DNA from 2 places in the Pseudomonas versuta genome. Region 2 is predicted to be linked to the other one. Evidence: predicted binding sites of a transcription regulator. Region 2 holds the regulator's gene; the other holds the start of a gene.
The links. Region 2 encodes LexA, which represses DNA repair genes until DNA is damaged. Its sites were predicted from a motif close to CTGTNTNNNNANACAG; they were not measured.

Region 1: the regulator LexA is predicted to act here: its motif matches at 13,488-13,503, upstream of recN (DNA repair protein RecN).

The regions. Positions count from the first base shown of each region.
Region 1 covers NZ_CP012676.1:3,739,227-3,755,202, forward strand. The annotation lists gene ftsH (ATP-dependent zinc metalloprotease FtsH) at 1-1,664, opposite strand, end outside; gene rlmE (23S rRNA (uridine(2552)-2'-O)-methyltransferase RlmE) at 1,856-2,506, opposite strand; gene yhbY (ribosome assembly RNA-binding protein YhbY) at 2,612-2,920, shown strand; gene greA (transcription elongation factor GreA) at 3,228-3,704, opposite strand; gene carB (carbamoyl-phosphate synthase large subunit) at 3,701-6,922, opposite strand; gene carA (glutamine-hydrolyzing carbamoyl-phosphate synthase small subunit) at 7,037-8,173, opposite strand; gene dapB (4-hydroxy-tetrahydrodipicolinate reductase) at 8,433-9,239, opposite strand; gene dnaJ (molecular chaperone DnaJ) at 9,250-10,374, opposite strand; gene dnaK (molecular chaperone DnaK) at 10,697-12,607, opposite strand; gene grpE (nucleotide exchange factor GrpE) at 12,708-13,274, opposite strand; gene recN (DNA repair protein RecN) at 13,528-15,210, shown strand; gene fur (ferric iron uptake transcriptional regulator) at 15,308-15,721, opposite strand; gene AOC04_RS16885 (outer membrane protein assembly factor BamE) at 15,819-15,976, shown strand, end outside.
Region 2 covers NZ_CP012676.1:803,872-819,847, forward strand. The annotation lists gene topA (type I DNA topoisomerase) at 1-1,452, shown strand, start outside; gene AOC04_RS03765 (DUF6586 family protein) at 1,747-2,268, shown strand; gene AOC04_RS03770 (hypothetical protein) at 2,387-2,620, shown strand; gene sulA (SOS-induced cell division inhibitor SulA) at 2,696-3,169, opposite strand; gene lexA (transcriptional repressor LexA) at 3,180-3,788, opposite strand; gene AOC04_RS03785 (TetR/AcrR family transcriptional regulator) at 4,043-4,750, shown strand; partial or broken gene nagZ (beta-N-acetylhexosaminidase) at 4,911-5,908, shown strand; gene AOC04_RS03795 (DEAD/DEAH box helicase) at 6,006-8,708, opposite strand; gene mfd (transcription-repair coupling factor) at 8,720-12,169, opposite strand; gene AOC04_RS03805 (glyceraldehyde-3-phosphate dehydrogenase) at 12,458-13,921, shown strand; gene tcuC (MFS transporter) at 14,084-15,382, opposite strand; gene AOC04_RS03815 (chalcone isomerase family protein) at 15,537-15,976, opposite strand, start outside.

The DNA of each region.
Region 1 (15,976 bases), 2.2 Mb from region 2:
TCAATGATGCTGCGCACTTCGGAGTCGATCAGCTTGGCTGTCTCGCCCGAAACGCTCGAGCTCTGACCACCGCCACGCCCCAGATACGACTCTTCGTCTTCGGCATACATCAAAGGACCCAATTTCTCGGACAGGCCCCATTTGGTGACCATGTTCCGGGCAATCTGGCTCGCACGCATGATGTCGTTGGACGCACCAGTAGTCACGCCGTCAAAGCCCAAGGTCATCTCCTCGGCAATACGGCCGCCATATAGCGAGCAGATCTGACTGATCAGAGCACGCTTGGACAGGCTGTAACGATCCTCTTCTGGCAGGAACATGGTTACGCCCAATGCTCGACCACGAGGAATGATCGACACTTTGTAAACCGGGTCATGCTCTGGAACAACGCGACCGACAATTGCATGACCTGCTTCGTGATAAGCAGTATTGCGCTTTTCCTTGTCCGACATGACCATCGATTTGCGCTCTGCGCCCATCATGATTTTGTCTTTGGCCAGTTCAAACTCTTTCATTTCCACAACACGCTTACCGGTGCGCGCGGCAAACAAGGAAGCTTCGTTCACCAGGTTGGCCAGGTCAGCACCCGAAAAACCCGGAGTACCACGTGCAATAACGCCCGGCTGGACATCATCACCCATCGGCACTTTGCGCATGTGGACCTTGAGAATCTGCTCGCGACCACGAATATCCGGCAAACCAACCACGACCTGACGGTCAAAACGACCTGGACGCAGGAGCGCAGGGTCCAGCACGTCCGGGCGGTTAGTGGCGGCAATCACAATGATGCCGTCATTCATCTCAAAGCCGTCCATCTCAACCAGCAACTGGTTAAGGGTCTGCTCACGCTCATCATGACCGCCACCCATACCGTTACCACGGTGACGACCCACAGCATCAATTTCATCAATGAAGATAATGCACGGCGCGTGCTTTTTAGCCTGCTCAAACATGTCACGAACACGGCTGGCACCAACACCCACGAACATTTCAACGAAGTCCGAACCGGAAATCGTAAAAAACGGAACCTTGGCTTCACCAGCAATCGCCTTGGCGATCAAAGTTTTACCGGTCCCCGGCGGGCCAACCATCAGCACACCACGAGGGATTCGACCGCCCAGACGCTGAAACTTGCCAGGATCGCGGAGGAACTCAACCAGCTCACCCACTTCTTCCTTCGCTTCATCACAGCCGGCCACATCAGCCAGGGTCGTTTTGACTTGGTCTTCCGATAGCAGCCGCGCCTTGCTCTTGCCAAAGCTCATCGGCCCGCCTTTACCGCCGGCACCGCCCTGCATCTGACGCATGAAGAACATGAAGACAGCAATGATCACGAGAATCGGGAAGCTCGCTACGAGCAATTGAGTCCAGATGCTTTGCTGCTCAGGCAGCTTGCCCTCAACGGTCACATGGTTATCAACCAGATCACCGATCAAACCATTGTCCTGAATAGCCGGACGGATGGTTTTGAAGGAATCGCCATCACTGCGCTTGCCGGTAATCACGTAGCCATCCACGGCAACGCGTTCGACCTTGCCATCCTTAACTTGCTGGATGAAGTCGGAATAGTTGAGGGTTTGTGGCTCGTTTGGACTGGAGAAGTTGTTCATCACTGTCACCAAGACAGCTGCGATGATCAACCACAGGATCAGATTCTTTGCCATATCGTTCAATTAGCTACCCTCTGAAGCAAGCCCCGCTACTGAAGCGTGCTTCGCATGATATTCACCGGCATAACTTACTACATTGCCTACAACCCTTGCAGGCTCCGTCTGTAACCCTTTGTGAAACTTTGACTACACAATATTCTTTATGCACGATCTGTAAAGCGATACAAAAAAACCTATCGCCCTTGTCATAAACGCTCATCACTGGCTGAACCAGAGATGCCACGGAAGCCGCGCCCCAACAAATACTGCTCGCGGGATCTATCTCTCGAAGAAGACGGCTTGCGCATCTGCACCTTGTCGAACAGCTTTCGAATGTCTTTATGGTACTCATCGAAGCCTTCACCCTGGAAGACCTTGATCAAGAAGTCACCACCCGGTCGCAATACACGTCCGGCAAGATCCAGAGCCAGTTCGCAGAGGAACATCGCACGCGGCATGTCAACGGCTGCCAATCCACTCATATTGGGGGCCATATCTGAAATCACAAGGTCTACCTGCGTATTTCCGACTGCCTCAAGAATCTGAGCGAGCACATGATCTTCGGTGAAGTCACCCTGAATGAAGGTCACATCAGGAATGCTGTCCATCTCAAGGATGTCAGAAGCGATCAGTCGCCCCTGACCACCGATCAGACGACTGGTAACCTGCGACCAGCCACCCGGGGCGGCCCCCAGATCAATAACGGTCATGCCGGGACGGATAATCCGGTCCCGCTCTTGAATCTCGAGCAACTTGTAGCTCGCACGCGAACGATACCCATCTTTTTGCGCCATTTTGACGTATGGATCGTTGAAATGCTCTTTCAGCCAGTTAAGGCTAGTCTTGGAACGGGCCACGGGCCACCTCAAAAAATAAACGGGTCGTGATTAACTGGGCGGTCCCGGACTCGCTCGGGTAAACTGGCCGCCGCTTTTTACAAGATCAGACACAGGGGTCAGATTATGCCGCTCACTCAAGAGCAGAAGAAACAGTACAAATCCATTGGCCACCATCTGAAACCAGTATTGACTGTGGCTGATAATGGTTTGACTGAGGGTGTTTTAGCCGAACTCGAACGCGCATTGGGCGATCACGAGCTGATTAAAATCAAAGTCAACATCCTGGATCGCGAATCCCGCCTGGAGGCCATTGCAGAGTTGTGCAAGGCCGGCAAAGCGGAGTTGGTACAGGTTATCGGCAAAATGGCGCTTCTTTACCGCAAGAACGTCAACGTTAACAAGCAACTGTCGAACATCCATCGTTTCAAGTGATGCCGACAAGGGTCAAGGGTGCGCTCTGCGCACCCTGACACTCTTGCCTGATCAATAGCGATAACTGCCCGCGCAACGCATCAGGCAGCCAGTTCCACCCCACGCAATAAATCCCGCCAGCAGACAACATCAAGCAGCACTTGCCGAATTCCAGCCACAACCATGCTCGATGTATCGATCAACGACGGCGCCAACGCGTATCGCCCGGCACCGGTAAAAAAATCTGATTACAACATGCGCAACCGCCGACCCGGACATCCGGGCCAGCCGCCAACGCAGTGCGCCCGCACGAAGCGGGCGCCTTTTCTCAGATGTGACGTACTTCGACGATCTCGTACTCAATGACGCCGCCCGGTGTTTTCACCGCAACCACATCACCTTCTTCCTTGGCAATCAAGGCGCGAGCAAGTGGCGAACCTACGGAGATTTTTCCGAGTTTGAAATCAGCCTCATCCTCACCAACGATCTGATACGTCACGCGCTCGTCAGTTTCAACGTTCGCGATCTCGACCGTCGTGCCGAAAATCACCTTGCCGGTATGAGGAATAGCCACCACATCAATAACCACTGCGTTCTGCAGACGGCCTTCGATGTCACGAATACGGGCCTCAGACATACCCTGCAGCTCACGAGCGGCATGGTATTCAGCGTTTTCTTTGAGGTCGCCCAGCTCGCGCGCTGTACCAATTTCCTTGCTCAGCTTTGGCCGAACAACCTTGGTCAGGTGCGCAAGCTCTTCTTCCAGGGCTTTATGACCCTGAACCGTCATTGGGTATTTGATCATGCCTTCAATCCTGCGTGTAGATCCTGCAAGCTGCGTACGGTTTTTTCAGGACCGAACTTGAGCGCTTCACAGATCGCTTCGCCAGCAGCAATAGTCGTGGTGCAGTAGATCTTGTGCTGCAGAGCGTTGCGGCGAATGGAGTAAGAGTCAGCAATCGACTGACGACCTTCGGTCGTGTTGATGATCAGGCTGACTTCATCATTTTTGATCATATCGACAACGTGTGGACGACCTTCGGTCACCTTGTTCACGCGGCGCACTTTCAGACCCGCAGCCTCAATGAACTTGGCAGTGCCAACGGTCGAAACAATCTCAAAACCCAGGCTGATCAGATCACGTGCAACACCCGCCACCAAAGGTTTGTCATCGTCACGTACGCTGATGAACGCAGTACCACCGGTAGGTAGCACTTCGCTGGCACCCATTTGAGCTTTGGCAAAAGCTTCACCGAAGGTATCGCCAACGCCCATCACTTCGCCGGTGGACTTCATTTCCGGGCCGAGGATCGGGTCAACACCCGGGAATTTGGCGAACGGGAAGACCGCTTCTTTTACGCTGTAGAAGTTAGGAATGATTTCTTTAGTGAAACCGATTTCCTTCAGGGTTTTACCAGCCATCACGCGCGCCGCGATCATCGCCAGGGAAACACCGATGCACTTGGATACGAAAGGAACAGTACGCGAAGCACGCGGGTTCACTTCGATCACGTAGATATCTTCGCCCTGCAGAGCAAGCTGCACGTTCATCAGGCCGACAACGCCCAACTCCAGAGCCATCTTCTTGACCTGTTCGCGCATCTCGTCCTGGATATGCAGCGGCAACGAGTACGGTGGCAACGAGCATGCGGAGTCACCGGAGTGAACACCAGCCTGCTCAATGTGCTGCATGATCGCGCCGATCACTACGTCAGTACCGTCACAGACGGCGTCCACGTCCATTTCGATGGCACAGTTCAGGAAGTGATCCAGCAGCACCGGGCTGTCGTTGGACACTTTCACCGCATCACGCAGGTAACGCTTGAGCTCGTCTTCTTCGTAAACGATTTCCATCGCCCGGCCGCCCAACACGTAGGAAGGACGAACCACCAGCGGGTAACCAATCTTGGTTGCTGCACGAATAGCTTCATCTTCGCTGCGCACAGTGGCGTTTGGCGGCTGACGCAGATTCAGACGCTCAACCATTTGCTGGAAGCGCTCACGGTCTTCAGCACGATCGATAGCGTCAGGGCTGGTACCAATGATCGGCACGCCTGCTTCTTCCAGTGCACGAGCCAGCTTCAACGGGGTCTGGCCGCCGTACTGCACGATCACGCCTTTTGGCTTCTCGACACGTACGATTTCCAGCACGTCTTCCAGAGTCACGGACTCGAAATACAGGCGATCAGAGGTGTCGTAGTCAGTGGAAACAGTTTCCGGGTTGCAGTTGACCATGATCGTTTCGTAACCATCGGCACGCAACGCCAGTGCAGCGTGAACGCAGCAGTAGTCGAACTCGATACCCTGGCCAATACGGTTCGGACCGCCACCCAGGATCATGATCTTGTCACGATCCGAAGGGTTGGCCTCACACTCTTCCTCGTAGGTCGAGTACATGTAAGCCGTGTCGGTAGCAAACTCGGCGGCGCAGGTGTCAACGCGCTTGTAAACCGGGAACACTTCCAGCTTGTGACGATGGCGACGCAGGTTTTTCTCGGTCACACCCAGCAGTACAGCCAGACGTGCGTCAGAGAAGCCCTTGCGCTTGAGGCGATACATCGCATCGCGGTCAATTGAAGACAGGGCCATGGTCTTGATTTTCTCTTCGTCCTTGATCAGATCTTCGATCTGTACCAGGAACCAAGGGTCAATCATGTTCATGCCGAAGATATCTTCTACGGTCATGCCGGCGCGGAATGCATCCGCCACGTACCAGATACGCTCGGCGCCAGGCACTGTCAGCTCGCGCTTGAGCACTGCCATGCTTTCCGGGTTGCTCAGGTCGAGCTTTGGATCAAGGCCGCTTACACCCACTTCCAGACCGCGAAGGGCTTTTTGCAAGGATTCCTGGAAAGTCCGGCCAATGGCCATAACTTCACCAACCGACTTCATCTGAGTCGTGAGGCGCGCATCGGCCTTAGGGAATTTTTCGAAAGCAAAGCGCGGCAGCTTGGTCACAACGTAGTCGATGGACGGCTCGAAGGACGCCGGAGTAGCGCCGCCGGTGATTTCGTTCTGCAACTCATCCAGGGTGTAACCGATCGCCAGCTTGGCAGCGATACGCGCAATCGGAAAACCGGTGGCTTTCGAAGCCAGCGCCGAAGAACGCGAAACACGCGGGTTCATCTCGATCACAACCATACGGCCAGTGTCCGGGCAAATGCCGAACTGAACGTTGGAGCCACCGGTCTCAACGCCGATCTCACGCAGTACCGCCAGCGAGGCGTTACGCATGATCTGGTATTCCTTGTCCGTCAGTGTCTGTGCCGGAGCAACGGTGATCGAGTCGCCGGTGTGCACGCCCATCGGGTCGAAGTTTTCGATCGAGCAAACGATGATGCAGTTGTCCTTCTTATCGCGGACAACCTCCATCTCGTACTCTTTCCAGCCGATCAGGGACTCGTCGATCAGCAGTTCTTTGGTCGGCGACAAGTCGAGACCACGGGCGCAGATTTCTTCGAACTCTTCACGGTTGTAAGCAATACCGCCACCGGTGCCGCCCATGGTGAAGGAAGGACGAATGATGCACGGGAAGCCGAGCTTCTCGAGAACCGCATTGGCCTCTTCCATGCTGTGGGCGATACCGGAGCGCGGGCAATCCAGGCCGATGGACTTCATCGCCTTGTCAAAACGCGAACGGTCTTCAGCCTTGTCGATAGTGTCGGCATTGGCGCCGATCATTTCTACGCCGAACTTCTCCAGAACGCCTTCACGCTCCAGATCCAGTGCGCAGTTCAGAGCAGTCTGGCCGCCCATTGTCGGCAGAAGAGCGTCCGGACGCTCTTTTTCAATGATCTTGGCAACAGTCTGCCATTTGATCGGCTCGATGTAGGTCGCGTCGGCCATGTCCGGGTCGGTCATGATGGTGGCCGGGTTAGAGTTCACCAGGATGACGCGATAGCCTTCCTCGCGCAGAGCCTTGCAGGCCTGGGCGCCGGAGTAGTCGAATTCACACGCCTGGCCGATAACAATCGGGCCAGCGCCGAGAATCAGGATGCTTTTAATGTCTGTACGTTTTGGCATGGGTTTGTCACTCAAATCCGCAGGTCAGTCGGCAAGCTGTCGATCAAGTCTCTGAAACACCCAAGGGGCCGCCGGAGTACGGGGCCGCCATTGGGCACTACAACTAGAGGATGATCAGCGGCGCTTGGCCATCTCATTGATGAAGCGATCGAACAGCGGTGCTACGTCGTTCGGGCCAGGGCTGGCTTCAGGGTGGCCCTGGAAGCTGAAAGCGCTCTTGTCGGTCAACTCGATACCTTGCAAGGTGCCGTCAAACAGCGACTTGTGGATCGCACGCACGTTGGCAGGCAAAGTCGCTTCATCAACCGCAAAACCGTGGTTCTGACTGGTGATCATCACTACGCCCGTGTCCAGATCCTGAACCGGGTGGTTCGCACCGTGGTGGCCGTGACCCATTTTCACAGTCTTGGCGCCAGACGCCAGAGCCAGCAACTGGTGACCCAGGCAGATACCGAATACCGGAATTTCGGTTTTCAGCACTTCCTGAATGGCCGTGATTGCGTAGTCGCATGGCTCGGGATCGCCTGGGCCGTTGGACAGGAACACGCCATCCGGATTCAGTGCCAGCACGTCGCTGGCCGGAGTTTGTGCCGGCACAACAGTTACGCGGCAGCCACGCTCAACCAACATGCGCAAGATGTTCCACTTTACGCCGTAGTCGTAAGCAACGACGTGATAAGGCAGCTCGGACGCTTCAATGGTCGGATGGCTGTCGGTGGCCAGGTTCCAGACACTGGAGCGCCACTCGTAAGCCTTATCGGTGCTGACAACCTTCGCCAGATCCATGCCTTTAAGGCCCGGGAAGCCACGCGCAGCAGCAATGGCAGCTTCGTCAGAAATGTTGTCACCGGCCATGATGCAGCCGTTCTGAGCACCTTTCTCACGCAAAATGCGGGTCAGGCGACGGGTATCGATTCCTGCGATAGCCACAACGTTATTGGCTTTCAAGTAGTCAGAAAGAGACATCTTGTTGCGCCAGTTGCTCGCAACCAACGGCAGATCACGAATAACCAGACCTGCGGACCAGACGCGATCAGACTCGGCATCTTCCGGTGTAGTACCGGTATTGCCAACATGCGGGTAAGTCAGGGTCACGATTTGCTGAGCGTAGGATGGATCCGTCAAGATCTCCTGGTAGCCAGTCATTGCGGTGTTAAACACCACCTCTCCAACGGTCTGACCGTCGGCTCCAATGGCTTCGCCGCGAAAAATGCTGCCATCAGCGAGGGCGAGTATGGCTTGCTTAGTCAAGAAGACCTCCCGTAAATAAAGCCTGAAAGGGCGATCGCAGGTTGTAAAAAAGCGGAGTGACGTATGGACACGTCACCCCGCTTCTTCATCGAATTATCTGCGCGCTTTTAGTGGACACACTAAAGCTGTAGCTTACAGAAAAAGGCTTTTTTGGTCTACCGCTAAAGAGCCTAAAAGGCAGAGGAATGCGACAGGACATCGCTTAGCGGTTAAAAATCAGGCTGCTGGTGCGCCCACAGCCTGATTTTACAGAGACAACTCAGCGCAGGTCGAGCACATCCTGCATGTCATACAGCCCGGCCTCGCGCCCATCGAGCCAAAGCGCTGCACGAACGGCGCCCTTGGCGAAGGTCATGCGACTGGATGCCTTGTGGGTGATTTCAAGACGCTCACCCTCGGCAGCAAACAGAACCGTATGATCCCCCACCACATCACCGCCACGAACCGTCGCAAAGCCGATGGTCTCGCGATCGCGGGCACCGGTGTGGCCTTCACGCCCGTAGACCGCTACCTTTTGCAGATCACGCCCCAACGCATCGGCAATCACTTCACCCATACGCAACGCAGTACCCGAAGGCGCATCAATCTTGTGCCGGTGATGCGCCTCGATGATTTCGATATCAGCATCATCGCCCATCACCCGGGCTGCCATATCAAGCAACTTGAGCGACAGGTTGACGCCAACACTGAAATTGGCCGCAAAAACAATTGGAATATCTTTACCGGCTTCAACCAGCAATTGTTTTTGCCCTGCATTGAGCCCCGTAGTACCGATGACCATGGCCTTGCCCGATGTGCGGCAAATCTCCAGGTTTTTCAGCATCACTTCGGGAAGCGTGAAATCTATCAACACATCGAAGTCTTCAACGACAGCCAGCAGATCTGCAGACAACGGCACGCCGATACGACCCAACGCTGCAAGCTCGCCAGCATCAGCGCCGATCAACGAGCTGCCCGGACGAACGATTGCCGCTGTCAGCCCGGACAGCGGCGAACGCTGCTGTACCGCATCGACCAACGTCTTGCCCATGCGCCCAGCAGCGCCCATCACAGCTATACGTCGCATGCCCCGCTCCTTACAAGTCGCCGAAGAAGCGCTTCACGCCTTCGAACCAGCCCGTTGCGTTCGGCGAGTGACTGCTATCGCCTTCAAGGGTCGAGCGAAACTCTTCCATCAACTCACGCTGACGTCGGCTCAACTTCACCGGAGTCTCAATCACCACACGGCACATCAGGTCGCCAGCACCACCACCGCGCACCGGCGCCACGCCTTTGCCACGCAGTCTGAACTGCTTGCCGGTTTGAGTACCCTCGGGGATTTTCAACTTTACACGGCCATCAAGGGTCGGCACCTCAAGCTCGGCACCCAATGCAGCATCAGCAAAGTTGATCGGCACTTCACAAAACAGATGCTTGCCATCGCGCTGGAAAATCGCGTGCTCACGCACCTCGATCACCACATACAGATCGCCAGCAGGACCGCCCTGCACCCCAGCCTCGCCTTCGCCCGAAAGACGAATGCGGTCGCCCGTATCAACACCCGCAGGCACTTTTACGGAAAGGGTTTTGTATTCTTCTACGCGGCCTTCGCCACGGCAGCTGTCGCACGGATCAGAAATGATCTTGCCCTGACCATGACAACGCGGACAGGTTTGCTGCACAGCAAAAAAGCCCTGCTGCATGCGCACCTGGCCAATACCGCCACAGGTCGTACAGGTAACCGGCGAAGAGCCCTTCTTGGCGCCAGAACCATCACATGGCTTGCAGTTGACCAGCGTCGGCACACGAATATTGACCGTGGTACCGCGTACAGCCTCTTCCAGATCAAGCTCCAGCGTGTAGCGCAAATCGCTACCGCGCTGAGCGCCGCCCCGGGAGCCACCACGACCACCGCCGAAGAAATCACTGAACACATCACCGAAGATATCGGAGAAGTTCTGCCCGCCAAAACCGGCACCGCCGCCACCCATTTGCGGATCAACACCGGCATGGCCGTATTGATCATAGGCGGCACGCTTGCTGGAGTCCGACAGAACCTCGTAAGCCTCGTTGGCTTCCTTGAACAGCTCTTCGGAAGCCTTGTCATCCGGATTGCGGTCCGGGTGGTGCTTCATTGCGAGGCGACGATAAGCCTTCTTCAACTCCACTTCAGTGGTAGTACGCTCAACACCCAATATTTCGTAATAATCGCGCTTTGCCATAATTCTTTGCACTCTCAAGGACGTTCGGCAAAACCCTCCCGAGCCTCGCCAAACCCGCCGGACCCCAGTAAAGACCAAGCCCGACTCACGTCTTTTTCAACGATATTGGTTTCTGATTAACAGCCAATGCATCGGCCAACAGGAGCGGTTACAGCCGACCGGAAACAAAAAAGATCCGGACTCCAACCGCAAGCATTCGACCTTGTCGCATGCTGTAAAAATTCCTCTACTCCAGACACGCCAACGCGGGAGCAAGCTCCCGCGCGGCGACATCCTACCAGTCACCGCTAATGCACGGTCAACCGGCCGACCAACAAGCTAATTACTTGTTGTCTTTTACTTCTTCGAACTCAGCGTCGACAACGTCGTCACCCTTGGTTTCTTCAGGTTTGGCCGCTGCGTCTGCCGGGTTAGCTTGCTCGGCGTACATTTTCTGTGCGACCGGAGCAGACACCTTGGACAGCTCTTCAACCTTGGCTTCGATAGCAGCTTTGTCATCGCCTTTAACAGCGGCTTCAAGTGCAACTACTGCAGCTTCGATTGCAACTTTCTCTTCTGCGGTCACTTTATCGCCAGCATCAGCGATCATTTTACGAGTCGAGTGAACCAGTGCGTCGCCCTGGTTACGTGCAGCTGCCAGCTCTTCGAACTTGCGGTCTTCTTCAGCGTTGACTTCAGCGTCACGAACCATCTGAGCAATTTCTTCCTCGGACAGACCCGAGTTAGCCTTGATCACGATGGACTGAGACTTGCCAGTCGCCTTGTCTTTCGCGCTAACGTTCAAGATGCCGTTGGCATCGATGTCGAAGGTCACTTCGATCTGAGGCACGCCACGTGGAGCAGGTGGAATGTCAGCCAGGTCGAATTTACCCAACGACTTGTTCTGGGCAGCTTGCTTACGCTCGCCTTGCAGAACGTGAATGGTCACAGCGCCCTGGTTGTCGTCAGCTGTCGAGAACACTTGCGATTTCTTGGTAGGAATCGTGGTGTTTTTCTCGATCAGAGCAGTCATTACGCCGCCCATGGTTTCGATACCCAGAGTCAGCGGGCTCACGTCCAGCAACAGAACGTCTTTTACATCACCAGCCAATACCGCGCCCTGGATAGCAGCACCCATTGCAACTGCTTCGTCAGGGTTCACGTCTTTACGTGCTTCCTTGCCGAAGAACTCGGTAACCATTTTCTGAACCAGTGGCATACGGGTCTGACCACCGACCAGAATCACGTCGTTGATCGCGCCAACTTCAATGCCGGCATCTTTCAGAGCGATGCGGCAAGGCTCGATGGTGCGCTGAACCAGATCTTCAACCAGCGATTCCAGCTTGGCGCGCGAGATTTTCACGTTCAAGTGCTTAGGACCGGTGGCATCTGCAGTGATGTAAGGCAGATTCACATCAGTCGACTGGCTCGAAGACAGTTCGATCTTGGCTTTTTCAGCAGCTTCTTTCAGACGCTGCATCGCCAGCGGGTCACCCTTGAGGTTCATGCCGCTTTCTTTCTTGAACTCGTCAACCAGGTAGTCGATCAGACGGATATCAAAGTCTTCACCACCCAGGAACGTGTCGCCGTTGGTTGCCAACACTTCAAACTGGTGCTCGCCATCAACTTCGGCAATTTCGATTACCGACACGTCGAAAGTACCGCCACCCAAGTCATAAACGATGACAGTGTGGTCGCCTTTCGCTTTGTCCATACCATATGCCAGAGCAGCAGCAGTTGGTTCGTTGATGATGCGTTTTACGTCCAGACCCGCGATACGGCCGGCATCTTTGGTAGCCTGACGCTGGCTGTCGTTGAAGTAGGCCGGAACGGTGATAACCGCTTCAGTCACTGGCTCGCCGAGATAGTCTTCGGCGGTTTTCTTCATTTTCTTCAGAATTTCAGCCGAGATTTGTGGCGGAGCCATTTTCTGGCCGTTCACTTCAACCCAGGCATCGCCGTTATCAGCCTTGACGATTTTGTAAGGCACCATCTGAATGTCTTTCTGTACAACTTCTTCGTCAAAACGACGACCGATCAGACGCTTCACCGCGTACAGGGTGTTATGCGGATTGGTCACTGCCTGACGCTTGGCCGACTGGCCAACCAGAATTTCGCCATCGTTGGCGTACGCAACGATCGACGGCGTAGTACGCGCGCCTTCTGCGTTTTCGATAACTTTTGCTTTACCGTTTTCCAGAACCGAAACACACGAGTTGGTGGTCCCGAGGTCAATACCGATAATTCTGCCCATGTTTACTCTCCCTAAATTTGAATTTTTTTGCCGCAGCAGTAATGACCAACTGCGGCATTACTTAACGCTTGACTTCTAAATGGGGGCCTTGCGGCCGATTTCAAGCCTGCTCGTCAATCGATGGCGAAACCGGCGCTGGAGCCTTGCTGACTACGACCATAGCCGGGCGCAGCAAGCGCCCATTGAGCTGATAACCTTTTTGAAACACCTTGAGCACACTGTTTGGCTCCAGGTCAGCGCTTTCCTGCATGGCCATCGCTTGGTGGTGCTCGGCATTGAAGGGTTCGCCGTGCGGATCGATAGCTTCAAGGTGATAACGTTTCAGGGTGTCCTGGAACATTTTCAGGGTCAGCTCGATCCCTTCACGCATTGGACGAATGCTTTCATCATCCGGATTCGACAGCTCAAGGCCGCGCTCCAGACTGTCCATCACCGGCAACAGGTCACCAGCAAATTTTTCCAATGCAAATTTGTGTGCTTTTTCAACGTCCTGTTCTGCACGGCGGCGAACGTTCTGTAGATCGGCAGCTACGCGCAAAGCCTGATCATTAGCGGCTGCCAGCTGCTCTTCAAGCACTTGCACGCGGGCTACCAGATCTTCGCTTCCAGCATCCGCGGCCTGACTAGCGTCTTGGTTCTGCGTATCCATAGTCTGTTCGTCTGCCATAGATTTCTCCTTTCAAACTTTGTCCGCGAGCTCGACTCGCGCTTCTGCCAAGGTATATGGGGTCGCAATTTTCAGGTTCAAGAGCCAAAAAGCAGTAAGTGTGGTCTTTAGCCACGCGCGAAAGCCCCCGATGCACAATCAAAACGACCTAAAAAAACAAAACCACCAAGCAAATCGGACTAAACGAAGGCATTGTCAGCACGAAACAAAACACTGTATAAATAACCAGACATTACGTTTTGGAGCAGCTCCTATGCTGGTGCACCTGTCCGTACATAACTACGCCATCGTTGAACATCTCGATCTTGAACTGGATCGCGGGATGAGTGTAATCACTGGCGAGACCGGTGCCGGTAAATCGATCATGCTCGATGCGCTGGGCCTTACCTTGGGTGACCGCGCCGACAGTGGAGTAGTTCGCCCGGGTGCCGAAAAAGCCGACATTCTGGCCACCTTCGATCTACAGGACATTCCAGAAGCACGCACCTGGCTCGCAGAACGCGACCTGGACGTCGATGGACCGTGCATCCTGCGCCGCGTGATTACGGCCGAAGGACGCTCACGCGGCTATATCAATGGCACGCCCTGCCCTCAAGGCGACCTGAAAGCACTGGGTGAACTTTTAATTGATATCCACAGCCAGCACGAGCACCAGTCGCTGCTTAAACCCGACACACACCGGCGCCTTCTGGACGAATATGCTGGCGCTACCGATCTGGCCCGCCAGGTACAACTGGCCGCACAGCGCTGGCGCCAGACCCGTCAGGAACTGGAGCACCTGTCCAACTCCGGGGACGAGCAACGCGCACGCCATCAGCTATTGAGCTACCAGCTCGAAGAACTCGAAACGCTCTCACTGGGTGAAAACGAACTGGAAGAACTGGAGCAGGAACACAAAAACCTGACCAACGCTGAAACCCTGCTGACGATCTGCCGCCAAGTGGTTGAGCAATGCAGCGAAAACGACTCCGGCAATGTTCTTAATGCCCTGACAGTAAGTCTGAATCGCCTGTCGAGCATCAACAACAACTCTGGCTCATTGAGTGAAGCCACCGATCTACTGGCCAGTGCGCAAATTCAAGTCGAAGAGGCCGTGGGTGAACTTAATCGTTTCCTCGATCACTTTGATGCCGACCCGGGCCGCCTTCAGTACCTCGAAGAGCGACTGGACACCATCTACACCCTTGCGCGTAAACACCGCGTTCAGCCCAATGACGTTGCTGCCCTGCAACAACGACTACTGGAAGAGATCGAAACCCTCAATGCCAACGATGAGTCCATTGAGCGCCTGGGCAATGAGCTGGCCGCCTATTCCCGCCACTACCAGGAATGCGCACGCGCTCTGAGCGAGTTGCGCAGCCATGCAGCTACACGCCTTAGCAGTGCTGTAGAAGAAGAAATCCAGCGTCTGGGCATGCCCGGCGGTCGTTTCGTGATCGAACTGCGCGCGCAAAGCAGTACTGACCCTATGCCTCACGGCCTTGAACAAGTCGAGCTTCTGGTCAGCGCCAACCCCGGACAGCCACTGAAAGCGCTGGCTAAAGTTGCCTCTGGCGGCGAGTTGTCGCGCATCAGCCTGGCCATCCAGGTCATAACCGCTCAAACCTCGCGCGTTCCCACCCTCGTATTTGACGAAGTCGACGTGGGGATCGGCGGCCCGACTGCTGAAATCGTAGGCCAGCTGCTGCGCCGACTCGGCGAACGCGGCCAGGTGCTGACCGTGACTCACCTGCCGCAAGTGGCAGCACAATGCCACCAGCACCTTTTCGTGCACAAGGTTCGCGAGAGCGAGACCACACGTACGGCAGTATCGAAACTGAGTAAGAAGGAACGCGTAGAGGAAGTAGCGCGCATGCTCGGCGGCATCGACCTGACCAAAGAGTCACTGGCTCATGCCAAGAAAATGGTGGTCACTGCCAAGAATATGGCTGCTTAGCGACGAACGGCCACTTAAAATCAGTATTCAGATAGCACGAAGGCGACCCTGGGGGTCGCCTTCGTTCGTTTCGCGAACCGAAATTCGCGCGACATGCTTATTTAGTTTTCTTGCGTACGTACAGCACCAGATTGTGATCCACCAGCTCGACGCCATGTTTGGCGGCGATGGCATGTTGCAGTTTTTCAATATCTTCGTCGAAGAACTCGATCACTTCACCGCTGTCCACGTTGACCATATGGTCGTGGTGTCCACCGTCGGCATCGGCCAATTCAAAGACCGCATGACCGCCATCGAAATTATGGCGGATCACCAGCCCTGCGGACTCAAACTGCGTCAGTACACGGTAAACCGTGGCCAGACCGACGTCTTCGCCAGCTTGCATCAGCGCCTTGTAAACATCCTCGGCACTCATGTGACGCTGCTCGGCAGAGTCAAGCATTTGTAGAATCTTGACTCGTGGCAGAGTCACCTTAAGTCCGGCCTTACGTAGTTCGCTATTTTCAACCATGGTTAGCTTTCTCGCGGAAGCGCTTCGCAGCTTCTCTTAATACGGGTATGATCGGCGTTTACGTTGTCCCAGCCAAGATAGTGGAAGTCGCCCACCGATGCAAAACACCAAGCTCTTGCTAACCAGTTTCACCTTTGTGGGACTGCTCGCACTCGCCGGTTGTTCATTCCCCGGGGTTTACAAAATCGACATCCAGCAGGGCAATGTCGTCACGCAGGACATGATAAACCAGTTACGCCCGGGAATGACCCGCCG
Region 2 (15,976 bases):
GATGCTGAGCGGCTCTACGAGCTGATCTGGCGCCAGTTTGTTGCTTGCCAGATGCTGCCGGCCAAATACCTGTCAACCACCGTCAGCGTCGCTGCCGGTGACTTTGAGCTGCGCGCCAAGGGCCGCATCCTGAAGTTCGACGGCTATACCCGGGTCATGCCGCAAATTGCCAAGCCGGGCGACGACGATGTGCTGCCGGACATGGCGCAGGGCGACGTGCTGAAATTGATCGAACTCGATCCTAGCCAGCACTTCACCAAGCCACCTGCGCGTTACTCCGAAGCCAGTCTGGTTAAAGAGATGGAAAAACGCGGTATCGGTCGTCCCTCGACCTACGCCGCGATCATCGGCACCATTCAGGACCGTGGTTACGTGGCGCTGCATAACCGTCGCTTCTACTCCGAAAAAATGGGTGACATCGTTACCGAACGTTTGTCCGAGAGCTTCTCTGACCTGATGGACTACGGCTTTACCGCCGGTATGGAAGAGAATCTCGATGATGTGGCGCACGGTGAGCGCGACTGGAAAAACGTGCTGGACGAGTTCTACGGCGACTTCAAAAAGAAACTTGAAGTAGCGGCTGCACCGGAAGGCGGGATGCGTGCCAACCAGCCGGTAATGACCGACATTCCGTGCAAGGAATGCGGGCGTCCGATGCAGATACGTACTGCGTCGACCGGTGTGTTCCTGGGTTGCTCGGGCTATAGCCTGCCTCCTAAAGAGCGCTGCAAGGCTACGGTTAATCTCGTACCCGGCGACGAAATTGCTGCCGACGACGAGGGTGAGTCCGAATCGCTGGTACTGCTGGGCAAGCACCGTTGCCCGATTTGCAGCACCGCGATGGATGCTTACCTGCTGGATGAGAAGCACAAGCTGCATATCTGCGGTAACAACCCGGATTGCACGGGCTACGAAATTGAAGAAGGCAGCTACCGCATCAAGGGCTACGAAGGGCCAAGCCTGGAGTGTGACAAGTGCGGTAGCGAGATGCAGCTCAAGACCGGTCGCTTCGGCAAGTTCTTCGGTTGCACCAACGCTGAATGCAAGAACACCCGTAAATTGCTGAAAAGTGGTGAGGCTGCGCCGCCGAAAATGGATCCGGTGAAAATGCCGGAGCTCAAATGCGAGAAGGTCAACGACACGTATATCTTGCGTGACGGTGCTTCGGGGTTGTTCCTGGCGGCCAGTCAGTTTCCGAAAAACCGCGAGACCCGTGCGCCGCTGGTCATCGAAATTGTTCCGCACAAAGACGAGATCGATCCCAAGTATCACTTCCTGTGTGAGGCGCCGAAAAAAGACCCGGATGGTCGTCCTGCGGTAATTCGCTACAGTCGCAAGACCAAAGAGCAGTACGTGCAGACTGAAGTTGAGGGCAAACCAACCGGCTGGCGTGCTTTCTACGACGGCAAGAGCTGGAAAGTTGAAGACAAGCGTAAAGAGAAAGACGCTTGATTTAGCGTGACGGTTTAACAAAAAAACCGCGCAAGGGCTGCATGCCTTGCGCGGTTTTTTTGTGATTGTCCTGTACTGGCCTGTGTAGCAGTTGCCGCAGGCTACCTCCGGTTGCAAAGCAATCGTAAATCCTGCGAGCGGGGGGCTCCTGTTTTACGACGACTGCGTCGCCGGACGTGGCCTGCGGCAACTGCTACAAATAGGAGGGCCCAGCTTTTGGCGCTTGCACCTGCCGCCCCTGATCCCTGAGACTGCTCAGCTGCACTTGTCTAATTCGCTGTGGAGCGCGCCCGCATGGCCCATGAACTCTATACCCGTACCAATCAGAAAATCTATTTCGCCGGTCTGGCCCTGGAGGCCATGAACAAGGCCGGCGAAGGTCGGGCCATGAATGCTCAGGCGCTGGTGCAGGCTGAGCGAGAGTCGGCGGTGTTCCATTTATATGGTGCGCTGTTGGGGTTGTGTCATGAGATCGCGGGGTTCTACCGTCTGCCTCAGGCTAGCGCGCCCAGGGTTGAACTGTTACTCACTCAAGAGGTGCTGGAGGCGATCGCCATCCCCGAATTGGCAGAAATGGTCGAGCTGGCGCGTGCGCCGCAGACATGGCTGGCCCAATTGATAGCCACCCATGGAGCGTTGTATCAGCCCTTGCAGGCGCCGAAAAAGGTTAAGGCCGATGTTTTCCAGCCCTTGATCGTGGCGGTCAATCTTGATGACGAAACGCCCCATGAGCTAAGCCGGGAAACGCTGGAAGAGTGGCGCCAGAATTTGAAGTCTTTGGCTATCCGCTTTCGCGATGGGCTTAATGAGTGCTGATGGTCGAAGTTAAAACTGTACAGTCATTCATCAGGCTGTAATGAAACCGGCACAGATCCCGGGAAATTTCCAAGGGATGGCTGATATAATCCCGCGCTTTCGTGGAGAACAAACTTTTATGCCAACGTCCTTTCTAGAAATTGTCGAGTTGCCAGACGGCCGTATCGAGTTGCGTCGGGCTGAAGACGAAGGGTCTTTGGTGACGCTGAGTTTCTCTGAAGATGCCAAGGCATTTCTTCAGGGGCAGCACGTAGAGGTGGCCAAGGCCATGCTTAGCGTAGGTGTGCAGATGGCCGGCCGGCTGGCCGAAGGTGAGCTCGAAAAAGATGACGGGCCGCATGTTCTTCATTAAGAAGCGACTCGTGCCTCTCGCGTGCCACAGGCCGGCTTCTGTGTTCAGCAGAAGCCCTGTGACAGCGTCATTGGTTTAACCCAGGCGGATATTCAAGCTTTGCCCATGACCGGTGCGTGCCGCGCCAATCAACTGTTGGCGGGCAGCGGTATTCAGCGGGTTGATCCAGCTGACTACCGTGTGGCTTCGGCCCAGGCGCAGGGCTTCGCAGGTGAGTTGCAGCGTGCTTTTATTACCGTTTGGCTGCAGCAGCAAAATACGTTCGCGGTTCAGGCCCGCATCGCGTAACCAGCTTTGAGTCAGGCTGGCGGGTGGTGCAATCAGTGTCAGCCAGCGGTCGTCCGGTTGTTCGCTCAGTTCGCGCAGCATGGGAGCAAGCAGGTTCAGGCAGTTTCCGGCGGCACCGCGCAGCGACAATTCACTGAATACTTCAGGTTCGGCGCTCCAGGGTGAATCGAGCACGTCTTTGATCACAGGGGTCATTGGTTTTGCCATGAACGCCTCGAACAGAGTGAGTTGTGCTGGCAGCGGTGTTTGGGGGAACTGCATGAAGCCTCCTTTAGCGGCGAATGACGCCGACACTCAAGCCTTCAATGACCAGTTCCTGGTCCTTGAGGTTGACTTCAATCGGTGCGAAGTCAGGGTTCTCGGCGATTAGCCAGACCTTGTTACCTTCACGCTTGAAGCGTTTTACAGTCACTTCGTCGTCAATACGGGCCACGACTATCTGGCCGTTACGGGCTTCGCGACAGGTATGAACGGCAAGCAGGTCACCATCGAAGATGCCGACGTCTTTCATGCTCATGCCTTGTACCCGAAGCAGGTAGTCGGCGCGCGGATGGAAGAAGGTCGGGTTGATGTTGCATGACTCTTCGACATGCTCCTGCGCCAGGATCGGGGCGCCGGCAGCAACCCGGCCGATGATGGGCAGGGTGGATTCGTCGGACTTGGCTTCGAAACCGGGGATGCGAATGCCGCGTGATGCTCCTGGAGTCATCTCGATGGCACCCTTGCGGGCAAGGGCCTTGAGATGCTCTTCGGCGGCGTTCGGTGATTTGAAGCCCAGCTCCTGTGCGATCTCGGCACGGGTGGGCGGGTATCCGTTGTCATCCAGGCATCGCTTGATGAAAGCCAGGATCTCAGCTTGGCGTGGCGTCAGTTTTAGCATGTTGATCGCTCTGTCTTTTTATACAGTGACTGGGATTATATACAGTGATAGCTGATTGGCAATCACCCATTTCCAGGAGTCCGCCGGACGGTCGCCTGGGGCGTTGCGCACTTTATCAGCTGCGACCTTGCGGGCCGAGGCTGTGATTAAATGCAAAACTGCACGGTCGCAATGTGAATACGCCACCTTGACTTTTTATAAGCTGAAACGTATGTTTCAAACAACTGTTTAAATGTTTGTCAGGCGGAGTAGCCATGGCCCAGTCGGAAACCGTTGAACGTATCCTTGATGCTGCCGAGCAGCTGTTCGCGGAAAAAGGGTTTGCCGAAACCTCATTGCGGCTGATTACCAGCAAGGCCGGAGTCAATCTCGCGGCGGTCAATTACCATTTCGGTTCAAAGAAAGCGCTGATCCAGGCGGTTTTTTCGCGTTTTCTGGGGCCTTTTTGCGCCAATCTGGATCGCGAGCTTGAGCGCCGTCAGGCCAAACCGGAAAATCGTCCCGCCCTTGAAGAGTTGCTGGAGATGCTGGTCGAGCAGGCGCTGGTGATTCAACCGCGCAGCGGCAATGATCTGTCGATCTTCATGCGCTTGCTGGGTCTGGCATTCAGCCAGAGCCAGGGCCACCTGCGTCGTTACCTTGAAGACATGTACGGCAAGGTTTTCCGCCGTTACATGTTGCTGGTCAATGAAGCAGCCCCGCAAATTCCGCCTCTGGAGTTGTTCTGGCGCGTGCATTTCATGCTCGGCGCCGCGGCGTTCAGCATGTCCGGGATCAAGGCGTTGCGCGCCATTGCCGAAACCGACTTCGGGGTAAACACCTCGATCGAGCAGGTGATGCGTCTGATGGTGCCCTTCCTGGCGGCGGGCATGCGCGCTGAAAGCGGCGTAGTAGATCCGGCAATGGCCAGCGCCCAGCTGCGTCCCCGCACCAAAACCCCGCAGGTCAGCGCCAAGGTTTGACCTGCTGCTGGTGGGCGTGGCAGCTGAGTTCCGCTAAGCTAGCTGCCATGCTTGCCCCTGACTTATTCCCCGTTCCCAACTCGCAGCTGCCTCATTTGTTTGAGGCCCGTAGCGCTGTGTCCGCGGCTTTTTATTTAAAGGATTACCCATGAGTTCTGCCCTGCAAGGCTCCTTGATGGTGGACGTCGCCGGTACCTGGCTGACGGCTGAAGATCGGCAATTGCTGCGCCAGCCTGAAGTGGGGGGGTGATTATGTTTGCCCGTAACATTGAGCATCCCCGCCAGGTGCGCGAGCTGAGTGCTTCGATTCGGGCCATTCGTCCTGACCTGCTGCTGGCGGTCGATCAGGAAGGCGGACGGGTCCAGCGTCTGCGCCAGGGTTTCGTGCGTCTGCCTGCCATGCGCGCCATAGCCGATAACCCCAATGCCGAGTATCTGGCTGAACAATGTGGCTGGATCATGGCGACCGAAGTGCTGGCTGTGGGGTTGGACCTGAGCTTCGCGCCGGTGCTGGATCTGGATTACCAGCGCAGTGCAGTGGTTGGCAGTCGTTCATTCGAAGGCGACCCGCAGCGTGCGGCGTTATTGGCCGGGGCATTTATTCGCGGGATGAATGACGCGGGCATGGCTGCAACCGGCAAGCATTTTCCCGGCCACGGGTGGGCAGAAGCTGATTCCCATGTAGCGATTCCCGTAGATGAACGCAGTCTTGAACAGATCCGCAGTCACGACCTGGTTCCCTTTGCCCTGTTGAGCACGCACCTGGCTGCTGTCATGCCGGCCCATGTGATCTATCCGCAAGTCGACAGTCAGCCAGCCGGTTTTTCCCGTCGTTGGTTGCAGGACATTTTGCGGGGTGAGCTTGCGTTTGACGGCGTGATCTTCAGTGACGATCTGTCGATGGCTGGCGCCCATGTCGTGGGCGATGCGGCCAGCCGTATAGAAGCGGCTCTTTCGGCCGGTTGCGACATGGGGCTGGTGTGCAACGACCGGGCGGCGGCAGAGCTGGCACTTAGCGCGGTGCAGCGCATGAAGGTTACCCCTTCGCCGCGGATTGCCCGTATGCGCGCCCAGGCATGGGCCAGCACCGACTACCGCCAGAGCCCGCGCTGGCTGGTGGCGACGGGTGCGCTCAGAGATGCTCAGTTGATTGATTGAAGGGCTTTGACCTGTAGGAGCGGCCGGTCGACGCTCGATTGCTCGCGAGCTTTTGAAGAGCTCGCGAGCAAGCTCGCTCCTACAGCAGGGCATTGTTTCAGCGCTTTTCGATTTTGGGCGGCAGCGGCGCAAACAGTGCATCGATGTCGTCGTCCTGCAGTTTCCAGTCTCCGGCGATCCGGCCATCCAGAACACCTGCCGCCAAATCCGACTTTTCCTGCTGCAAGTGCTGGATTTTCTCTTCCACGGTGCCGCGGGCAATCATCTTGTACACAAACACCGGTTTTTCCTGGCCGATGCGGTAGGCGCGGTCGGTTGCCTGGTTTTCCGCTGCAGGGTTCCACCACGGATCGTAGTGGATCACGGTGTCGGCCTCGGTCAGGTTCAAGCCCACGCCGCCAGCCTTGAGGCTGATCAAAAAGATCTGCAACGAGCCGCTCTGGAAGTCCTTCACCGGCGCGCGACGGTCGCGGGTTTGCCCGGTCAGGATGGCGTAGCGCACTTTGCGTTTTTTCAGTTCGGCTTCGATCAGCCCGAGCATTGAAGTGAACTGCGAAAACAGCAGGATGCGCCGGCCTTCGGCAAACAGCTCATCAAGCATCAGCATCAAGCTGTCGAGCTTGCCGGAGGTGCTGCCTTTTTTCGGCGGGGTGTCGCTGACCAGTCGCAGGTCGCAACACACCTGGCGTAGTTTGAGCAGCGCTTCAAGGATGATGATCTGGCTGCGGCCGACCCCTTTGCGGGTGATTTCGTCGCGCACCTTTTTGTCCATTGCCAGGCGCATGGTTTCGTACACATCGCGCTGGGCTTCATTGAGATCCACCCAGTGGATGATCTCGGTCTTGGGCGGCAATTCGGTCGCGACCTGCTCCTTGGTGCGGCGCAACAGAAATGGCTTGATCCGCGCATTGAGGTGCTGCAAACGCTCATCGCTGCCCTGACGCTCGATCGGCACCCGGTAATCGCGGTTGAAGGTTTTGACATCACCGAGCCAGCCCGGCAGCAAAAAGTGGAACAGCGACCACAACTCGCCAAGGTGGTTTTCCAGGGGCGTGCCGCTCAGGCACAAGCGCTGACGTGCATTCAGTTCACAGGCGGCCTGAGAAGCCTTGCTGCCGGGATTCTTGATGTATTGCGCTTCATCCAGCACCAGAACATGCAGGGGCAGTGTTGCCAGTCGCTCGATGTCTTTGGGCAACAAGGCATAGGTGGTCAGGATTACGTCATAGTCGTTGAGGTGCTCAAAATGCTTTTTGCGGGTCGCCCCATACAGCGCCAGTACCTTGAGTTGCGGGGTGAAATGCGCCGCCTCGTCGAGCCAGTTGGGAATCAGGCTGGTAGGCATGACCACCATGGCCGGGCGATCCAGTCGGCCGGCGTTTTTCTCACACAGGATATGGGCCAGGGTTTGCAGGGTTTTACCCAGCCCCATGTCGTCCGCCAGGATCCCGCCAACCTCAAGCTGGCGCAGTGACTGCATCCAGCTCAGGCCTTCCAGTTGATACGGGCGCAGGTTGGCGTTGAGGCCCTCCGGGGCCTGGACGCTGAAGTCCTTGATGTCGCGCAGGCGCTGGGCAAAACCACGGATGTGCTCGCCGCCTTCCCAGCGTAAAGGCAGTGCATCCAGAGCGTTAAGGCGCGGCGCATCGGCACTTTTGATGCGCAGGCTGGTTGCACCCGGCTCTCCCAGATAAAACTCGTCCAGGGTCGCCAGTACCGGTTTCAGTCGCCCGTAAGGCAGGGCTACTTGCAGCGGGCCCTGGCCACTGTTGGGGGGGGTGGGGATGTTCACCAGGATCAGATCGTCGTCCCGACGCTTGGCCAGTTTTTCGGGGCTCAGCAGGTCGGTGTGGGAGCGCATCAGGTTTAGCAGAATTGGCAGCAAACTCAGGCGCTGGCCGTTGACGATGATCCCCAGCTCCAGGTCGAACCAGTCGTGCTCCGGGGCCTCATCGACACTGGCGTACCAGTCTTGCACCGGGCTCAAGTCAAAACCGAAGTCTTCATCAATCTGCAACTCCCAGCCTTGTTCACGCAGGCTGGGCATCTGATTGAGGGTGAAGTTGAGCCAGGCACTGTCATTGACCATTTCAAACAGTTCGCCGGCGCTTTCAGGCAACGCCTTGCTCTGGCGGGTGGCAATTTTAAAGCCCAGTGTGCGCAACTGCTCGCGAAAGGCGTTTTCCGCCTCGGGCTGGCGTTTGATCCGTAAGGTCTGGTGTTCCTGGCGGATCAGGATGTCGGCGTTTTTTTGCCCGCTGGCGTATTGCTCAAGGTAATTGAACGACAGCGCGGCACGGTGCTGGATATAGCGCTGCATTTTGCCGTTGCGCGGTTCGAAGGCGCTGAATTCGGCACTGGCCAGCCATAGGCGCGGCACGGGCTGCACATCGTCAATCAGCACTTCGGGCAGGTTGGCAGGGCGACGTGAGTCAAGTACGGCCTGGAGTTTTTCCAGAAGCTCGGCGTCCTGGGCAGCGGCAGGGTAGTTCAAGGTTTCTTCAATCTTCAGTAATACGGCAGCAGTGTGCTTGCAGTTGGCGCGCACCGGGCAGGTGCAATTGGCGCTCACCAGCAGCAATGTGCCTTTGGCCGAGTCGCGCAGTTGAATGGTCTGGCGGTAGGTGTTCTCGCCCGAACCCTGACAGCTTGCAGTAATCAGGCTGTCACCGATCTGGACAATCCTGACGCGGTTTTGCCTGGCGTAACTGCGACCACGCTCCAGGCATTGCTCCTTGAAGCGACTGACCCAGGTCGGTGCGAGCGGTTTGGTCAGTTGCGGTGTCAGGCTCAGGGACATGGGGGCTTCATTCAGGACGACTTCGGCGTCAGACGCTCAAACAGCGTCTCAATAGTGTTGAAGCGTTCTTCGGCACGTTCCATCGGCACCATGAACTTGAACAGGGTGGCGCCTTCGAATTTGTAACGGTTGGGCTGGCCCTGAATCAGCTTGATCAGCACCAGCGGATCAACCGGGGTGTCCGCGGCAAATTCGATGCGTCCACCTTGCGGGCCGGCGTCGACCTTTTTGATCCCCAGTTGCTCGGCCTGCAATTTGAGCAGGGTAATGCGCACCAGATTTTTGGTCGGTTCAGGTAGCAAGCCAAAGCGGTCGATCATCTCGACCTGCAAATCCTTGAGACCTTCTTCGTCGCTGGCGTTGGCAATGCGTTTGTAGAGAATCAGCCGGGTGTGAACATCCGGTAGATAGGCTTCAGGAATAAGGGCCGGTACCCGCAGGTTGATTTCCGGTCCGCCGCCCAGCGGCTGGTCGAGGTTGGGCTGTTCGCCCTTGCGGATCGACTTCACCGCGCGCTCGAGCATTTCCATGTACAGGGTAAAACCGACGGCCTGGATCTGGCCGCTTTGGCCGTCACCGAGCAGCTCGCCCGCACCACGGATTTCCAGGTCGTTGGTGGCCAGCACAAAACCGGCACCCAGGTCCTGGGTGTTGGCGATGGCTTCCAGACGCTTTTGTGCGTCGCCAGTGATTTGCTGGCGCGGTGGTGTCAGCAGGTAGGCGTAAGCCTGGTGGTGACTGCGTCCAACCCGGCCGCGCAACTGGTGCAGCTGTGCCAGGCCGAACTTGTCGGCGCGCTCGATGATGATGGTGTTGGCGCTCGGCACGTCGATCCCGGTCTCGATGATGGTCGAGGCGATCAGCACGTTGAAACGCTTGTGATAGAAGTCGCTCATCACCTGTTCGAGTTCGCGTTCGCGCATCTGCCCGTGGCCGATGCCGATCCGCGCTTCGGGTACCAGCTCTGCCAGTTCGGCGGCGCATTTCTCGATGGTTTTGACATCGTTGTGCAGGTAGTAAACCTGGCCGCCACGCAACAATTCACGCAGCAACGCCTCTTTGACGGTGCTGTTGTTCTGCTCCATGACGAAGGTGCGCACCGACAGGCGGCGGGCGGGCGGCGTGGCAATGATCGACAGATCACGCATGCCCGACACGGCCATGTTCAAGGTGCGAGGGATTGGCGTTGCGGTGAGGGTCAGAATGTCGACCTCGCTGCGCAGGGCCTTGAGCTGTTCTTTCTGGCGCACCCCGAACCGGTGCTCTTCGTCGATGATCACCAGGCCGAGGTTTTTGATTTTGACGTCGTCCTGCAGCAGCTTGTGGGTGCCGATCACGATGTCGATCTTGCCCTCGGCCAGCTGGGCCACGGCAGCGTTGATTTCTTTGGCGGACTTGAAGCGGCTCATCACCTCGACCGTTACGGGCCAGTCGGCAAAACGGTCGCGGAAGCTGTTGTAGTGCTGCTGCGCGAGCAGGGTGGTGGGCACCAGAATCGCCACCTGACGGCCGCCATGCACGGCAATAAAGGCGGCACGCATGGCCACTTCAGTTTTGCCGAAGCCCACGTCGCCACACACCAGGCGGTCCATCGGCTTGGGCGACAACATGTCGGCGCGCACGGCTTCGATGGTGGTTTGCTGGTCCGGCGTTTCCTCGAACGGGAAGCCAGCGCTGAAGGTCGCGTAATCAGCCTTCGGGTCGGCAAACGCATGGCCTTCACGGGCAGCCCGGCGCGCATAGATGTCCAGCAGCTCGGCCGCCACGTCTCGTACTTGCTCGGCGGCTTTGCGCTTGGCTTTTTGCCAGGTTTCGGAGCCCAGGCGATGCAGTGGCGCTAGCTCGTCGTCGCTGCCGGTGTAGCGGGCGATCAGGTGCAGGTTGGCCACGGGCACGTAGAGCTTGGCGCCCTCGGCGTATTCCAGGGTCAGGAACTCGGCCACCTGATTGTCGACTTCCAGCGTCGCCAGCCCTTGATAGCGGCCGACACCGTGGTCGATATGCACCACCGGTGCGCCTTCGCGCAGCTCGGTAAGGTTTTTGATCACTGCGTCGTTGTTGGCGTCGGCGCGTTTCTCGCGACGCCGACGCTGCATCACCCGCTGCCCGAACAGCGGGCTTTCGGCGATCAGTGCCAGCGCCGGATCGTCCAGCAGCAAGCCCTCATCGAGGGGCGCAATGGTGATGGCCAGTCGATGTTTACTGGCCACGAAATCCGGCCAGTTTTCGACGGTTTTCGGGCGAAGTTTCAGACGCTCCAGCAGTTCGAGCAGTACTTCGCGGCGACCGGCGGATTCGGCAGTAAACAGCACGCGGCCATCAAACTGCTCTAAAAACCCGGACAACGCCGCCAGTGGCTGATTGGCCTTGGCTTCGATCGCCAGATTCGGCAGCGGCCGTGCCGGGAAGCGTTCGCGGCTGCTGCCGGTGTCAACGTCGTCCTGGCTGACCACTACCCGTGGCCAGTTTTTCAGCCGGGCAAAGCAGTCATCTACCGGCAGGAACAGTTCGGCAGGCGGCAACAACGGGCGGGACGGGTCGACGCGGCGTTCTTCGTAACGGTTGCGCACGTCAGACCAGAAATTCTCCGCCGCTTGCTCGATACCCGGCAGCGAGAACACTTGTGTGTCTCCCGGCAAGTAGTCGAACAGGGTCGAGGTTTCATCGAAAAACAGCGGCAGGTAGTACTCAATACCTGCAGGGGTGATCCCGCTGCTCAGGTCCTGAAAGACCGGGCAACGGCGGAAGTCCACATCAAAGCGTTCGCGAAAGCGCGCCTTGAAACGGGTTACGGCGTCTTTTTGCAGCGGAAATTCGCGTGCCGGCAGCAAGCGTACCGACTCAACCTTGTCGATCGAGCGCTGGGTTTCCGGGTCGAAGGTGCGCAGGGTTTCGATTTCATCGTCGAACAGGTCGATCCGGTAGGGCAGTTTGCTGCCCATCGGGAACAGGTCGATCAGCGCACCGCGTACCGCGAACTCGCCGTGCTCATACACCGTATCGACGCAGCGATAACCGCTGGCCTCAAGCCGGGTCCGCATCTGCTCGACGTCCAGCTTCTGCCCGATATCCAGCACCAGGCTGCTGCCCAGCAAAAAACGGGTCGGAGCCAGGCGATGTAGGGCCGTCGTGATCGGCACTACCAAAACCCCGTGACTCAGCTCTGGCAGCCGGTACAGGCTGGCGATACGCTGGGAAATGATGTCCTGGTGCGGCGAGAACAGATCGTAGGGCAGGGTTTCCCAGTCGGGAAAATGCAGCACCGGCAACTCGGGCGCGAAAAACCTCAACTCCTGCTCAAGGCGTTCGGCGCTTTGGCTGTCGGCGGTCAGGAGCAGGGTGAAGCGCTGGGCGGCGCTGGCAGCTTCGGCGATTGCGAGGCTCAGGGCGGCACCGGGCAGGTTGCCCCAGTGCTGTTTACCTGCAGTGGCAGGGAGTTTCGGTAGACGCAGGACGGGCACGGAAGGTTGAGCTCCAAGCGTTGCGACAAAGTCGGCAATTGTAACGGGCCAAGGGGCTGGCTGTCAGTTGCAGTCTTTAAAGAGGGTGTTGAAATCTGTGTGTGATACCTGACATGGGGGCGCCAGCAGGGTTGCTCAAGGGCTGCAAGCCCATGAAATGATGGGTGTTATAAATTTATTCGCCTTTATTTACGGGTGCTTAAACGTTTCAGTTATGGCGTATGACAGGCGTGCATTGCCCATGCAGGGAGGCAGCGGCATAATGTAGCCCCTTTTTTCAGCCCCTACATGTGGAAGGTTCCCGTGACTCAGAAGCCCGACCAGTGTCTTGGTGAATGGATCGACCGTGAAGCACTCGCAGAAGCGATGATCCCGCTAATCGGTCAGCTCTACCGCAATAACAATGTGGTGAGTTCGATCTATGGCCGCAGCCTGATCAACCGTTCAGTCATCGCGATTCTCAAAGCTCACCGCTTTGCGCGTCATCGCCAGTCCGATGACAGCGAATTGTCCGTACACGAAACTTTCCCTCTGCTCAAGGCAATGAGCGAGCTCAAGCTCGGTGCTGCTTCGGTAGACCTGGGCAAGCTGGCCGTTAAATTCAAGGCCGAAGGCAATGGCCGTACTGCCGAGCAGTTCGTGCGTGAAGAACTGGCCGATGTAGTGGGTCAGCAGAATGCTTCTGCACGCAAAGGCACTGACGTTGTGCTGTACGGCTTCGGTCGTATCGGCCGTCTGCTGGCACGCATCCTGATCGAAAAAACCGGTGGCGGCGACGGCCTGCGTCTGCGTGCCATCGTGGTGCGCAAAGGCGCCGACAACGATCTGGTCAAGCGTGCCAGCCTGCTGCGTCGTGACTCGGTACATGGCCCGTTCGATGGCACCATCGTTATTGATGAAGTCAACAACACCATCACCGCCAACGGTAACCTGATCCAGGTGATCTACGCGAAGAACCCGACTGAAGTGGACTACACCCAGTACGGTATTCAAAACGCACTGCTGGTGGACAACACCGGCGTATGGCGTGACGCCGAAGGCCTTGGCCAGCACCTGGCATGCCCTGGCATTGACCGCGTGGTGTTGACCGCTCCGGGCAAAGGCAAGCTGAAAAACATCGTTCACGGCATCAACCACGGCGAAATCACCGCAGACGACAAGATCGTTTCGGCGGCATCCTGCACCACCAACGCCATCGTGCCGGTGCTCAAGGCTGTCAACGACAAGTTCGGCATCGTCAACGGTCACGTTGAAACGGTTCACTCGTACACCAACGACCAGAACCTGATCGACAACTTCCACAAGGGCGATCGCCGTGGTCGCAGCGCCGCGCTGAACATGGTTATCACCGAGACCGGTGCTGCCACAGCTGCTGCCAAGGCTCTGCCCGAGCTGGCCGGCAAGCTGACCGGTAACGCGATCCGCGTTCCGACGCCAAACGTTTCGATGGCCATCCTCAACCTCAACCTTGAGAAGCCGGCTACCCGTGAAGAAATGAACGAGTACCTGCGCTACATGGCGTTGCACTCCGATCTGCACAAGCAAATCGACTACGTGAACTCCCAGGAAGTGGTTTCCACTGACTTCGTAGGTTCGCGTCACGCCGGTGTGGTCGATGCTGAAGCCACTATCTGCAATGACAACCGCGTTGTGCTGTACGTGTGGTACGACAACGAATTCGGTTACAGCTGCCAGGTAGTTCGCGTGATGGAAGACATGGCCGGGGTCAACCCGCCAGCGTTCCCGCGCTAAGCAACCGCCGCAACTGAAAACGCCCCGACTGGTTCGGGGCGTTTTTGTGTGTGAAGCTTTTTGTAGTCGCTGCCGAAGGCTGCGAAGGGTTGCTGGGTAACCCGTTTCCTTGAGACCTCATGGATCCGATCGCAGCCTGCGGCAGCGACTACAAGTGTAGCCTTAGCTGTTGCCCGGGATTGCGGCTTGAGCCGTGCGCAGTTCATGTTTGTTGCCGCGAAACAGCACCACGGTTGCAATCAGGCCCAGTACGGCGGCACCGGTCAGCCACAGGCCCGGTGCGGCCTTGTTGTCCAGCACGTGGATCAGGTAGGTACAGGCCGCCGGGGTAAAACCACCGAAGGTCGCAGTCGCCAGGCTATAGGCCAGCGAGAATCCAGTGGTACGCACTTCAACCGGCATGATTTCGGTAAGCGCCACGACCATGGCGCCGTTATACGAGCCATACAGGAACGACAGCCACAGCTCGACGATCAGCAGATGGCTGAAGCTCGGGTTGGCCACCAGCCAGGACAGCGCCGGATAAGCGGTCAGGATCGCCAGGATGGTTGCGCCCAGCAGCAGCGGTTTACGCCCCACTTTATCGGACAGCGCGCCCATGACCGGCAGCCAGAAGAAGTTCGACAGGCCAATGCACACCGTCACCAGCAGCGCATCGAAGTCCGACAGGTGCAGTTCTGACTTGCCGAAGGTCGGGGTGTACGCGGTGATCAGGTAGAACGACACGGTGGTCATTACCACCAGCGCCATGCCGCCCAGTACCAGCCCAAAGTTCTGACCGATGGAACGTACGATTTCACGCAGGGTAGGGTGATGCGTCCGGGCTTCGAACTCAGGGGTTTCTTCCATCGATTTACGGATGACAAAGATCACCGGCACGATCATGCAACCAATCAGGAACGGGATGCGCCAGCCCCAGTCACCCATGTCTTGCGGGCTCAACCAGTGATTGAGGCCAACACCCAGCAGGCCGGCGAAGACCACGGCTGCTTGCTGGCTAGCCGATTGCCAGCTGACGAAGAAGCCTTTGCGCCCGGGGGTGGCGATTTCCGCCAGGTATACCGACACACCGCCCAGTTCCACGCCCGCCGAAAAGCCTTGCAGCAAGCGACCGAGCAAAACCAGTAACGGAGCTGCGACACCCAGTGTGGCGTAGCCCGGTACACAGGCAATCAGCACGGTGCCCATGGCCATCAGGGCGAGGGTAATGATCAGGCCTTTACGGCGGCCATGACGGTCGATATAGGCGCCGAGAAAGATTGCGCCCAATGGACGCATTAGGAAGCCTGCGCCGAAAGTGGCCAAGGCGAGCATTAATGACGCGAATGCGCTGTCGGACGGAAAGAAGGTTTTGGCAATGGCCGTGGCATAGAAGCCAAAGACCATGAAGTCGAACATCTCTAGAAAGTTACCGCTGACAACGCGAAAAATCGCCTTGCCTTTGCCCATACTGGAGGCCATCAAAAATCACCCGCTGTTATCTGTTTTATGCGTAATCCATGTTTTCTTACTCGTCCACACTGCAAGATCAAGGCGTACGCCGTTGTCCAAAACAGTTTTGTAACGATATGTGTATCCGTCTGTGTAGGCAACTGCTGTTGGAACTACAGGAGGCTCAGGGGATTTGTGCCAGCAGGCTCTGGCGCAGCTTTTCAGGCAGTCCGTCAGGGCTGAGCCAGATGCCCAGATAGGCCTTTGCCAATTCCGGGTCCTGGCTGTTGAAGATGACTTTGCCATTGCATTCAAGGTTCAGGCCCCGTTGCGGGTCATAGTCCAGGGCGTAGCGATCACCGCGTTTGATATCGCCAAAGCTGGCTTGCAGCTGTTTCAGCGGTTTTTCCAGGCGGGCAAGGACGGCCGCCGGCTGCTGGCGTTTGAGGATGGTGGCAGAGGCTCGGGTTACATCCTTGTGATCAAGATCGCGCAGATAGAACAGTTCCAGGCGCAGGTCGCGCTGTTCATTGAACGCCTGTTGCGGGCTGAGACCGGGCCGGGTGAACAGTGCTGCAGCGTAAATGTCGGCCCAAAGATACGTCAGCACGATCTGGCCTCTGC